One region of the Arthrobacter sp. DNA4 genome, then DNA from elsewhere that is predicted to be linked to it. Evidence: riboswitches for the same ligand, from Rfam matches in the RefSeq annotation. Region 1 holds a riboswitch; the other holds the start of a gene.
What was found. Region 1 has a riboswitch for cyclic di-AMP ahead of NMQ03_RS11780 (LysM peptidoglycan-binding domain-containing protein). Riboswitches for the same ligand answer to the same signal wherever they lie in the genome.
Positions count from the first base shown of each region.

Region 1 (4,350 bases):
CGCCCTCGTTCTGCAGGGTCCGGTCCACGAAATCCGCCGCCGCGGACACAACGTCCGCCGTACCGGTCATCGCCCGCGCCCGGACGCCGCGTGGTGGATGCAGTACGGGGTCCACGGGCGGGCTTCCAGCCTGCCCTCGGCGATGGGCTCCCCGCATACGGCGCAGGTTCCATAGGTCCCCGCCGCCAGCCGGGCAAGCGCCGCTTCAATCTGGTCCAGGCTCGCCGAACTCTGTTTCAGGAGCGCAGAGGCCTGTGAGAGTTCGAAGGCGATGGTGGCACCCTCGGGATCGTGCTCGTCGTCGACATTGGAACCCTGGCGCGCCGAGTTTGCTGCCTCGATGTCCGCCCGCAGCGCCGGCAACAGTGCCAGGCGCCGCGCCCGCTCCTCTTCGAGCAGCGCACGGAACCGTTCGAAATCTGGCATGGAGACAGCCTAACGCGTCAGTCAGTACCAGTTCAGGGTTACGGAGTGGTTCCAGGCCGCGCACGGTGAACCGTAGCGGTCACGGATGTAGCCCAGGCCCCATTCGATCTGGGTGCGATAGCTGGTGAGCCAGTCGCCGCCGGCGCTGGCGTACTTCCCCGGGGGCAGGGCCTGGGGAATTCCATAGGCTCCGGAGTAGGCGTTGGTGGCGGTGGTCAACCAGTTGGACTCCTTGGTCCACAGCTGGGCCAGGCACAGGAACTGGCCCTGGCCCCACCCGTAGGCGGGCAGGCGTCCGGACGCGTAGCTTTTCGCCCCGGCGGGATCATTGACCGCGCCGGGGGCCGGACCGGGTTGGGCCGGATTGGCCTGGGCAGGGTCGGCACGGGGTGCGGGCTCCTGGGGCTGCCGGGCTGCCGCTGCGGCACCCTTGGCTGCGGCCTCCGCCTGTCCGCGGGCCTGCTCCTCAGCGGCGGCGCGCTTGGCCGCCTGGGCCGCCTCATAGGCAGCCAGTGCAGCCCAGCCCTGCCGGTACCCACCCTCCATGGCCGCCGTCGTACCTTTCAGCGTGGCGAGCTGGGCGGTCAGCTCAGTGCCGTGCCGCTGCTCCTCCGCGACCTGCCCGGCCAGCGAAGCCTGGGCAGAACGTGCGGCGTCCAGTTTTGCTTTCGCTTCCCCGGACAGGCGTTCCCGCTCGCCCTTGGCGGCCTTTTCCTGTGCGGTGAGCGCGGTGGCCGTCTTTTCGGCGGCCGCAGCATTGCTGACCAGGGTGGCCAGGGCAACCGCCATGAGGCCCCCGTCAAGGGGGAGCCTCCCCAAGGTCACGAACGGGCGCATCGTCCCGAAGCTTACCGTCGGGATTGGGCGCAGGGCAGGGGCCTGTTTCCACATTGTTACCGTGCTTCACGGGCAAAGTATCACCTGAGGTCAGGCCCTGGCTCGCGGTGTATGTCCAGACGTTTGCCCAATGCGAGAGAACAACCTCGTATGTTATCCAAATGTGACAATCACGCCGCACGTGGGTTATGGTCTTTTGGTGTCCCTCTCAGACGGGACATTCCCGTCAGCATGCCGAGCCCTGCCGCTGATCATGGGATTCAACCGCTCCAGTTGGCAGGGACGGGGGAACCAAGTTTCCGCGGCCACTTGTGGCCTTGGGGTTAAGTCGATAGCGCCTCCGCACGTCGCGGGGTTGCTTCCGGCCGGGTATCTCCAGCCCGAACCCGACAGCTCACCCCGCAGGCATGGGAGAGGCGATCAACCGTGTCAAAAATTTCAACCACTGCCCGTCACCGCGCGACCCCGGCCCGCTCCATTGTGCTCGAGGGCCTCGCAGTAACAGCCAAGTCCCAGGCCCGCTCCCTGGGCCGTCCCGCGCTCGCCGTTGCTGCGGCATCCGGCATTGCCTTCGGAGTCGGCGCCCCGGCCCATGCAGGTGTATCCGCCCCGGACACCACTGAGCAGACCAGCGTCCAGGCCACCTCGGCTCCTGCCGCCCCGGCCGCAGCCCCCGCCGCAGCAGCAGGGAACGTCCACACGGTCGTTTCCGGCGACACCCTCGGCGCCATTGCAGCAGCCTACGGCGTCAGCCTCAACGGCGTGCTGTCCGCCAACGGCCTGGGACTGTCCTCGGTCATCTACCCGGGCGACCAGATCCAGATTCCCGGCGCAGGCTACACCGCCGCCCCGGCGCCCGCCCCTGCAGCAGCACCCGTGCAGGCCGCAGCCGCCACCGCACCGGCGAACACCGGCATGAACATGTCCTACGCCTCGGCCACCCCGGTGGCATCCACCACCGGCACGGGCACCGGCGCTGCGATCCTCGCCTCGGCCTACAGCCAGCTGGGCTTCAAGCAGGATTGCACCGCCATGGTCGAGAAGGCTCTGCGCTCCGTCGGCAAGTCCGTGGGCGATCTGGCCCCCACCCAGTTCTTCCAGTACGGCACCGTCGTAGGCGCTCCCGCCCCCGGTGACCTGATCATCACCTCCGGCCACGTGGGCGTTTACGCAGGCAACGGCCAGGTTGTCAGCGGCGGCGTCAACGGCTTCGACACGCAGGTGCACTCCATCAGCTGGCTCGGCGGCTACTCCGCTGTGCGCGTAGCCTAGTCTTCGCACTGTCCGGCGCCGTTGGCGGCGCCGGACGAAGCAGGAGGGTGGCAGCCGGGAATACCGGCTGTCACCCTCCTCTCGTTTTACCCCGCGGGCCGCCTCGGTCAGGTCCCGCAGAAGGTCATGTAGCTGCCGAAGTCGTCGGGCGCCCCCTGCAGGTAACGTTCCAGCCCGGGCCGCTCGGTGAAGGGTTCACTGACCGCCTCCAGCAGCTGCTGCAGCGGAGCCAGGTTTCCGCCGGTGGCAGCGGACAGCGCCTCCTCCACAAGGTGGTTCCGCGGAATGTAGGCCGGGTTCACGCTGTCCATCAGCTCCGCGTCAGGCTGCAGCGCCTGCCACCGCTCCAGCCAGGCATCGAGGGCGGCCAGGTCAAGGACCATGCCGCGCACGGGACGGAGGTCCCCGCGAGCCGCTTTGCCCAGGTTGCGGAAGAACAAGGTGTAGTCCACGGGTCCGTCCTTCAGGATGTCGAGGACATCATCCACAAGGGCCCCGGCGGCGCCGCTTTCATCGACGCCGCCCAGGCCCAGCTTGCCCGTCATCCCGCGGGTCCATGCCTCGCTGTACTGACCGCGGAAGCCGCCGAGTACCTCCACCGCCGGGGCCACGGCTTTTTCCTGGTCCTGGTCAATCAGCGGCAGCATGGCCTCGGCGAGCCGGGCCAGGTTCCATTCGGCAAGGACCGGCTGGTTGGCGTAGGCATAGCGTCCGCCGACGTCGATGGAACTGTAGACGGCGGCCGGGTTGAAGGCGTCCATGAACGCGCACGGGCCGTAGTCGATGGTTTCCCCGGAGATGGTCATGTTGTCCGTGTTCATGACCCCGTGCACGAAGCCCACCAGCATCCACCGGGCCACCAGCTCCGCCTGGGCGGAGACGACCGCCGCGAACAGAGCGAGGTAGGGGTTGGCGGCATCAGCGGCGTGCTGGTAGTGCCTGCTGATGGCGTGGTCCGCCAGCCGTTTCAGGAGGTCCATATTTTCGGTTGCGCGCGCGTACTGGAAGCTGCCTACGCGCAGGTGGCTGCTTGCCACCCGCGCCAGGACGGCGCCGGGCAGCATGTCATCGCGCCGGACCTGCCGCCCGGTGGCCACGACGGCGAGCGACCGGGTGGTGGGAATGTGCAGTGCGTGCATGGCCTCGCTGACAATGTATTCACGCAGCATGGGCCCGACGACGGCACGGCCGTCCCCGGCGCGGGCGAAGGGCGTTCGCCCCGAACCTTTGAGATGGACGTCCAGGAGGCGGCCGGCCCGGTCAGTGACCTCGCCCAGCAGGAGGGCCCGTCCGTCGCCGAGCAGGGGCGAGTATCCGCCAAACTGGTGTCCGGCGTACGCCTGCGCCACGGGTGTGGCACCGGCCGGCACGTGGTTTCCCACCAGGAGCCGCACACCCTCGGGGCTGCGCAGGTATTGCGGGTCGAGGCCCAGGTCCGCTGCCAGCTTCTCGTTCAGGACGAGGAGCTCAGGGCTGGGCGCTTCCTCGGCCTGCCAGGGCACGGCGAGTTCCGCCAGTTCCCGGGCGAAACGGCCATCGAAAGTGACCGTGGATTCAGCTGCTGCTGTCATGGTTTAACCCTATCGCCGTTGTTGGGCCCGCTGCTTCTCCCGCTGGTTGCCGCCGCCGCGGAACAGGGATGCGGTCAAGGTCGTTGGCGGCGATCACGGTAACCCCTGGGGCCCGTGCCTGCGCCTGTTGTTCCAGCACGGAGACGTCGTCACCGTACCGTGCGGAGAAATGGGTGAGCACCAGGGTGCGGACCCCGCCGGACGCCGCCAACTCCCCGGCCTGCCCGGCAGTAAGGTGCAGGTA
Region 1 covers NZ_CP101466.1:2,560,480-2,564,829, forward strand. Annotated here, with positions in the region: gene NMQ03_RS11765 (DNA alkylation repair protein) at 1-70, opposite strand, end outside; gene NMQ03_RS11770 (TraR/DksA C4-type zinc finger protein) at 67-426, opposite strand; gene NMQ03_RS11775 (hypothetical protein) at 448-1,263, opposite strand; cyclic di-AMP (ydaO/yuaA leader) riboswitch at 1,516-1,686, shown strand; gene NMQ03_RS11780 (LysM peptidoglycan-binding domain-containing protein) at 1,690-2,535, shown strand; gene NMQ03_RS11785 (YdiU family protein) at 2,643-4,106, opposite strand; gene NMQ03_RS11790 (ribonuclease Z) at 4,090-4,350, opposite strand, start outside.

Region 2 (4,350 bases), 1.7 Mb from region 1:
CGGGGCCGTATGTAGCGGTTGAGGAGGATCACGGACGGGCGGCCCAGGACGTCGGTGGGCCCTACCACCGGGTCATCCCCTTCGGCCACCACGCTTGCCTTGCCCGTGAGCACAAGCACCAGCGCCCGGCGGAAAGTGATAACCGCCAGCGGTTCATATCCAGCATTCAAAACGAGAGTGCGCATGCACTTACCTCTTCACGGCCGCACCCGGCAGGGGCACGAGGGCCGGCTGCCCTCGGCATGTCCGGGCTATGGATCGACATCACAAGAGTAAACAAAGAAGTGCAAAATCAGGTAATCGCCGCCCCCGGAGCCCAACCGGGGCACGAAGACGGGAAAGGCAAGGGGCGCCACTGGGGGAACCCGTTAAAGCGCAAGGGACCCCCGCCTGGCGGCGGGGGTCCCTTACAGCAATTCGCGGGCGGCGTTGGATCAGGCCGCCCCAGGACTGCCTAACGTACGCGGATGGCAACCGCGCCAGAGCCAACATTGGCGCTGAAGACCACGGTGTCGTTGCCGTTGAAGCCGCCGTGGACGGCCATCCCGTTTCCGGCGTAAACGGCAATGTGAGCCATACCTCCGCCACCGTCAGCGTAGTACAGCAGGTCACCGGCCTGGGCCTGGGACATGGGCACAGTGTCACCCAGCGACAGGTAGCCAACCGGCCAGTCGTGGAAGTGGATGCCGACGGCGGCCAGTGCGTTGGTCACCAGCATGGTGCAGTCTTGGTGCACGCCGAGCTGGGCGTAAGCGGCGGAAAGGATGGCAGCACCCTTGCCGCTGGCCGAAGCCTGGCCTGCCGGTGCGGCCGGAGCGGCAGCGGTTGCAACCTTGGCGGTGACCTTGGGAGCAGCAGCCGGCTGGGCGGCAGGAGCAGCAGCCGGCTGGGCGGCAGGAGCAGCTTCCTGTACCTGAACCTCGGGCTCAGGCTCAACGACGGGTGCCGGCGTGGTGGTAACCGCAGGCTTCTCGTAGCTGATGGAAATAGTGGAAGCCGCGGAAATCGGGGCGTCGACGACGGATTCAACTTCCAGCTGGGATGCAGGAGCGGAATCGCGCTTGACGTTGGTGTCGGCAGCGTTGGCCGCGATGCCACTGGTCAGGACCAGACCGGAAGCAGCAGCGATGACAGCAGCCTGGCGGCCCATGCCACCGGCATTGTCGCTGACAGCTTTGGCAATGACAGCGATCGAGTTGGTTTTGGTGACCTCGGCGCGGTGCCGTGCGGTAGCACGAGTCGTCATCAGTTCTCTCTTTCGTTTTTCCTTCGAACCGCGGGTAGGCAGGCAAAGGGAACTGGACGCGCCGGCATCTTGGGGGCAAGCCGGCGCATTCCGAACGGGGATGTGGTTTCTAGCGAAAAAGCTTTGGGCAAAGAAATAGCCCTTGGAGCATGAAGCCCAAGAACTACTTGTTGAGGTGGTAGTACGACGAGGTACCGGTGGCTGCAGGCGAGTGGAGCAGCGTGCCCTGGGAAGGGTTGAGTGCGCTGACCATCATGCCGTTGCCGACGTAGATGCCCACGTGCGCGCCGCCGTTCTGGACAACAACGTCGCCCGGCTGCGGGGTGGAGGTGGGGGTCATGATGTTCCACGCGTTGGTGCGGGGGATGCTGATCCCGGCCTGGGCGTAGACCCACTGGACGAACCCGGAGCAGTCCCAGCCGGTGACGGGGCTGGTGCCGCCCCACACGTAGGAGTGGCCGATGCCGGTGTAGGCGATTGCTGCAATGCCGGAGGTTGCGGCGGAGACAGTCTCGGCAGCCTTGGCGGCAGGGGCAGCGTCCTGGCCTGCGGTGGCAGCGGCGTCGCGCTCGGCCGGCGCGGTGGACTGCGGACGCACCGCTTCCACCTTTGGAGCGGCGGTGGTCTTGACGACGGGACGTTCGAAGGAAACCGTAGCCGTGGGGGCGGCAGTGACGGCGAGGGCCGTCTGGGCCGAACCGGACTCGGTGGATGCGGAGACACCAGCGGTGGTGTCAGCTGCGGTGGCGGGCAGGCCCATGCTCAGGATGAGGCCCGACGCGGCTGCCACAACGGCAGCCTGGCGGCCTACGGTCCCGGCATTTGCACTGACGGCCTTGGACACGGCGTCCAGGGGGTTAATGCGAACCGTTTGCGCACGGTGGCGCGCAGAATTATGGCGTGAAGACACGAAGGTAGCCTCTCCCAATGCCTGCGAGGTGAGCTGTCGGATTCGGATGGGAGTCACCCGGCCACTCTGCTTCCTGGGAAGCTCATGACTTAACCCCAAGGCCTTCAGGAAATGAAGGCCAAAATTGGTTCCCCCGCCCCTGCCAGACGATGAAATGCGAACGGACCTTGAGCGGTGGCAGAGTTAGGCAATCCACTCAAGAGCGTCAACTTCGGAAAAGTTGACGCGAGTTAGACGGTACAGCAGTTTTGTTTCAATGTCACATTCAGGTCACGGCAGGTCCCTGCGATCTGAGAGTGGACAATCATTCGGCTACAGCCAGCCCATGGGATCGACCACTTCGCCGTTGACCTGGACCTCAAAGTGCAGGTGGCAGCCGGTGGATGCGCCCGTGGTGCCGCTGAGTGCCACAACCTCGCCACGGGAGACGGTCTGGCCCACCTTGACGTTGAACGACGACAGGTGGTTGTAGGTGGTCTCCAGCCCGTTGCCGTGGTCGATGACCACCCGGTTTCCACCGCCATACTGGTGCCAGCCCGCGAAGGTCACGGTGCCGGTCGCGGCCGCCAGGACGGACGTTCCGCACTGTGCCACGAAGTCCTGGCCGCGGTGGAAGTCTCCGGAGCCGCCGGTGATGGGGCTCACGCGGTAACCAAAGGGCGAGGCGGTGGTGAGGGATGCCAGCGGTGCGGCCAGGGTGCCGGCCGAGGCGGCCCGCGTGACGGAGCCGGCGGACTGGGCGCTCAGGAGCTGCTTCAGCTTCCCGTCGGGGTCGGCCTGGGTCACCACTGCCGAACGGCTGAAGTCGATTTGGGCGCCAACATCAGCGGAAATCTGGGGCTGCGGGCTGACGGCGGAGGCTGCCAATGGCGCGTTGCCGGCGGCATCCGTGGCCATGACGGGGCTGGTGGCGGGCACTGTGACCGTCAGAACCAGGCCGGTGGCGGCCAGGGCGATTCCAGCTTTCTGGCCAATGCCACTGGCGGCGGCGAACTCCGTCACCTGCCGGAACGGACCCCGGCGGCGGCGCGCATCGCGATGCAGATCGCGGGGACGCTCCGCTGCGACATCTTCGACAACCCGGGGTGCCGAAGGGGGGCCTGCGGCGCGGCGGCGGCCCCGGGAGGTCTGCGTGGTCAAGAAGGGTTCCTCTCTGGAAAAGCCTGCGGAGTTAGCTGTCGGATTCGGGTCAGAGAGATCAAAGACCCGGCCCGTCATGGGCAAGCTTCTGCACAGGGGTATTCCCGGAAGAATCCTTCGCTGGAGAGGCTTGCTGCTGACGGACTTCACCCCAAGGCAGTCCCCCGCTGCCAATTGTGGTTCCCCCGCCTCTGCCAGTAACGACTCGTGCACCCGATCCGCTGGCAGAGCTCGGCTCCGGATCGGGTAACGCTTAAGTATCAACGATTGCTTCCACTATAGGGCCTTAAGACCCTAGGTAACAATTCCGTTATCTTTGCGTGGAAGCTCTGCGCTGGGGTATTGGGACGCGGCTCAGGGCTGCTTAACAGCGACAAAAACATGCGCGGCTACCTCAGGCGGCAACTCCAGCGCACCTTCGATTCCGGACACCCGCACGGAGATGTAATCTCCCACGCGTTCCAGCCCAACGGCAGCGCCGGGCCGGATCCCGCCTTCGTCCAGTTGCGCCAGCAGTTCCGGCTCCACCTGGATTGGCTCAGCCAGCCGGCTGATGGTCACTGCAGAGGCGGGACCGTATCCCTTCATGGCCTCCACCAGGCTGATGGCTCCGTCGGGGAAGCCGGTGGCCGGTTGTCCGCCCAGGGCAGCGAGGCCGGGGATCGGGTTGCCGTAGGGCGATTCGGTGGGGTGGTCCAGCATCTCGTAGATGCGCCGCTCAACGCGCTCGCTCATGACGTGTTCCCAGCGGCAGGCTTCGTCGTGCACGTAGGCCCAGTCCAGACCGATAACGTCAGCCAGCAGGCGTTCGGCCAGCCGGTGCTTGCGCATGACTTCGGTGGCCCGCTTGCGGCCCGTGTCCGTGAGTTCAAGGTGCCTGTCGCCGGAGACGACGACGAGTCCGTCGCGTTCCATCCTGCCGATGGTCTGGGACACCGTGGGGCCGGAGTGGCGCAGACGCTCGGCGATACGGGCCCGAAGGGCAACGATGTTTTCTTCCTCAAGCTCCAGGATGGTCCTGAGGTACATCTCCGTAGTGTCGATCAGATCCGTC
Region 2 covers NZ_CP101466.1:892,873-897,222, reverse strand. Annotated here, with positions in the region: gene NMQ03_RS04240 (HNH endonuclease) at 1-185, opposite strand, end outside; gene NMQ03_RS04235 (NlpC/P60 family protein) at 455-1,246, opposite strand; gene NMQ03_RS04230 (C40 family peptidase) at 1,410-2,090, opposite strand; cyclic di-AMP (ydaO/yuaA leader) riboswitch at 2,161-2,356, opposite strand; gene NMQ03_RS04225 (M23 family metallopeptidase) at 2,469-3,296, opposite strand; cyclic di-AMP (ydaO/yuaA leader) riboswitch at 3,301-3,543, opposite strand; gene NMQ03_RS04220 (metal-dependent transcriptional regulator) at 3,651-4,350, opposite strand, start outside.
Region 2: linked by a shared signal. The riboswitch ahead of NMQ03_RS04230 (C40 family peptidase) and the one ahead of NMQ03_RS11780 (LysM peptidoglycan-binding domain-containing protein) in region 1 are both predicted to bind cyclic di-AMP.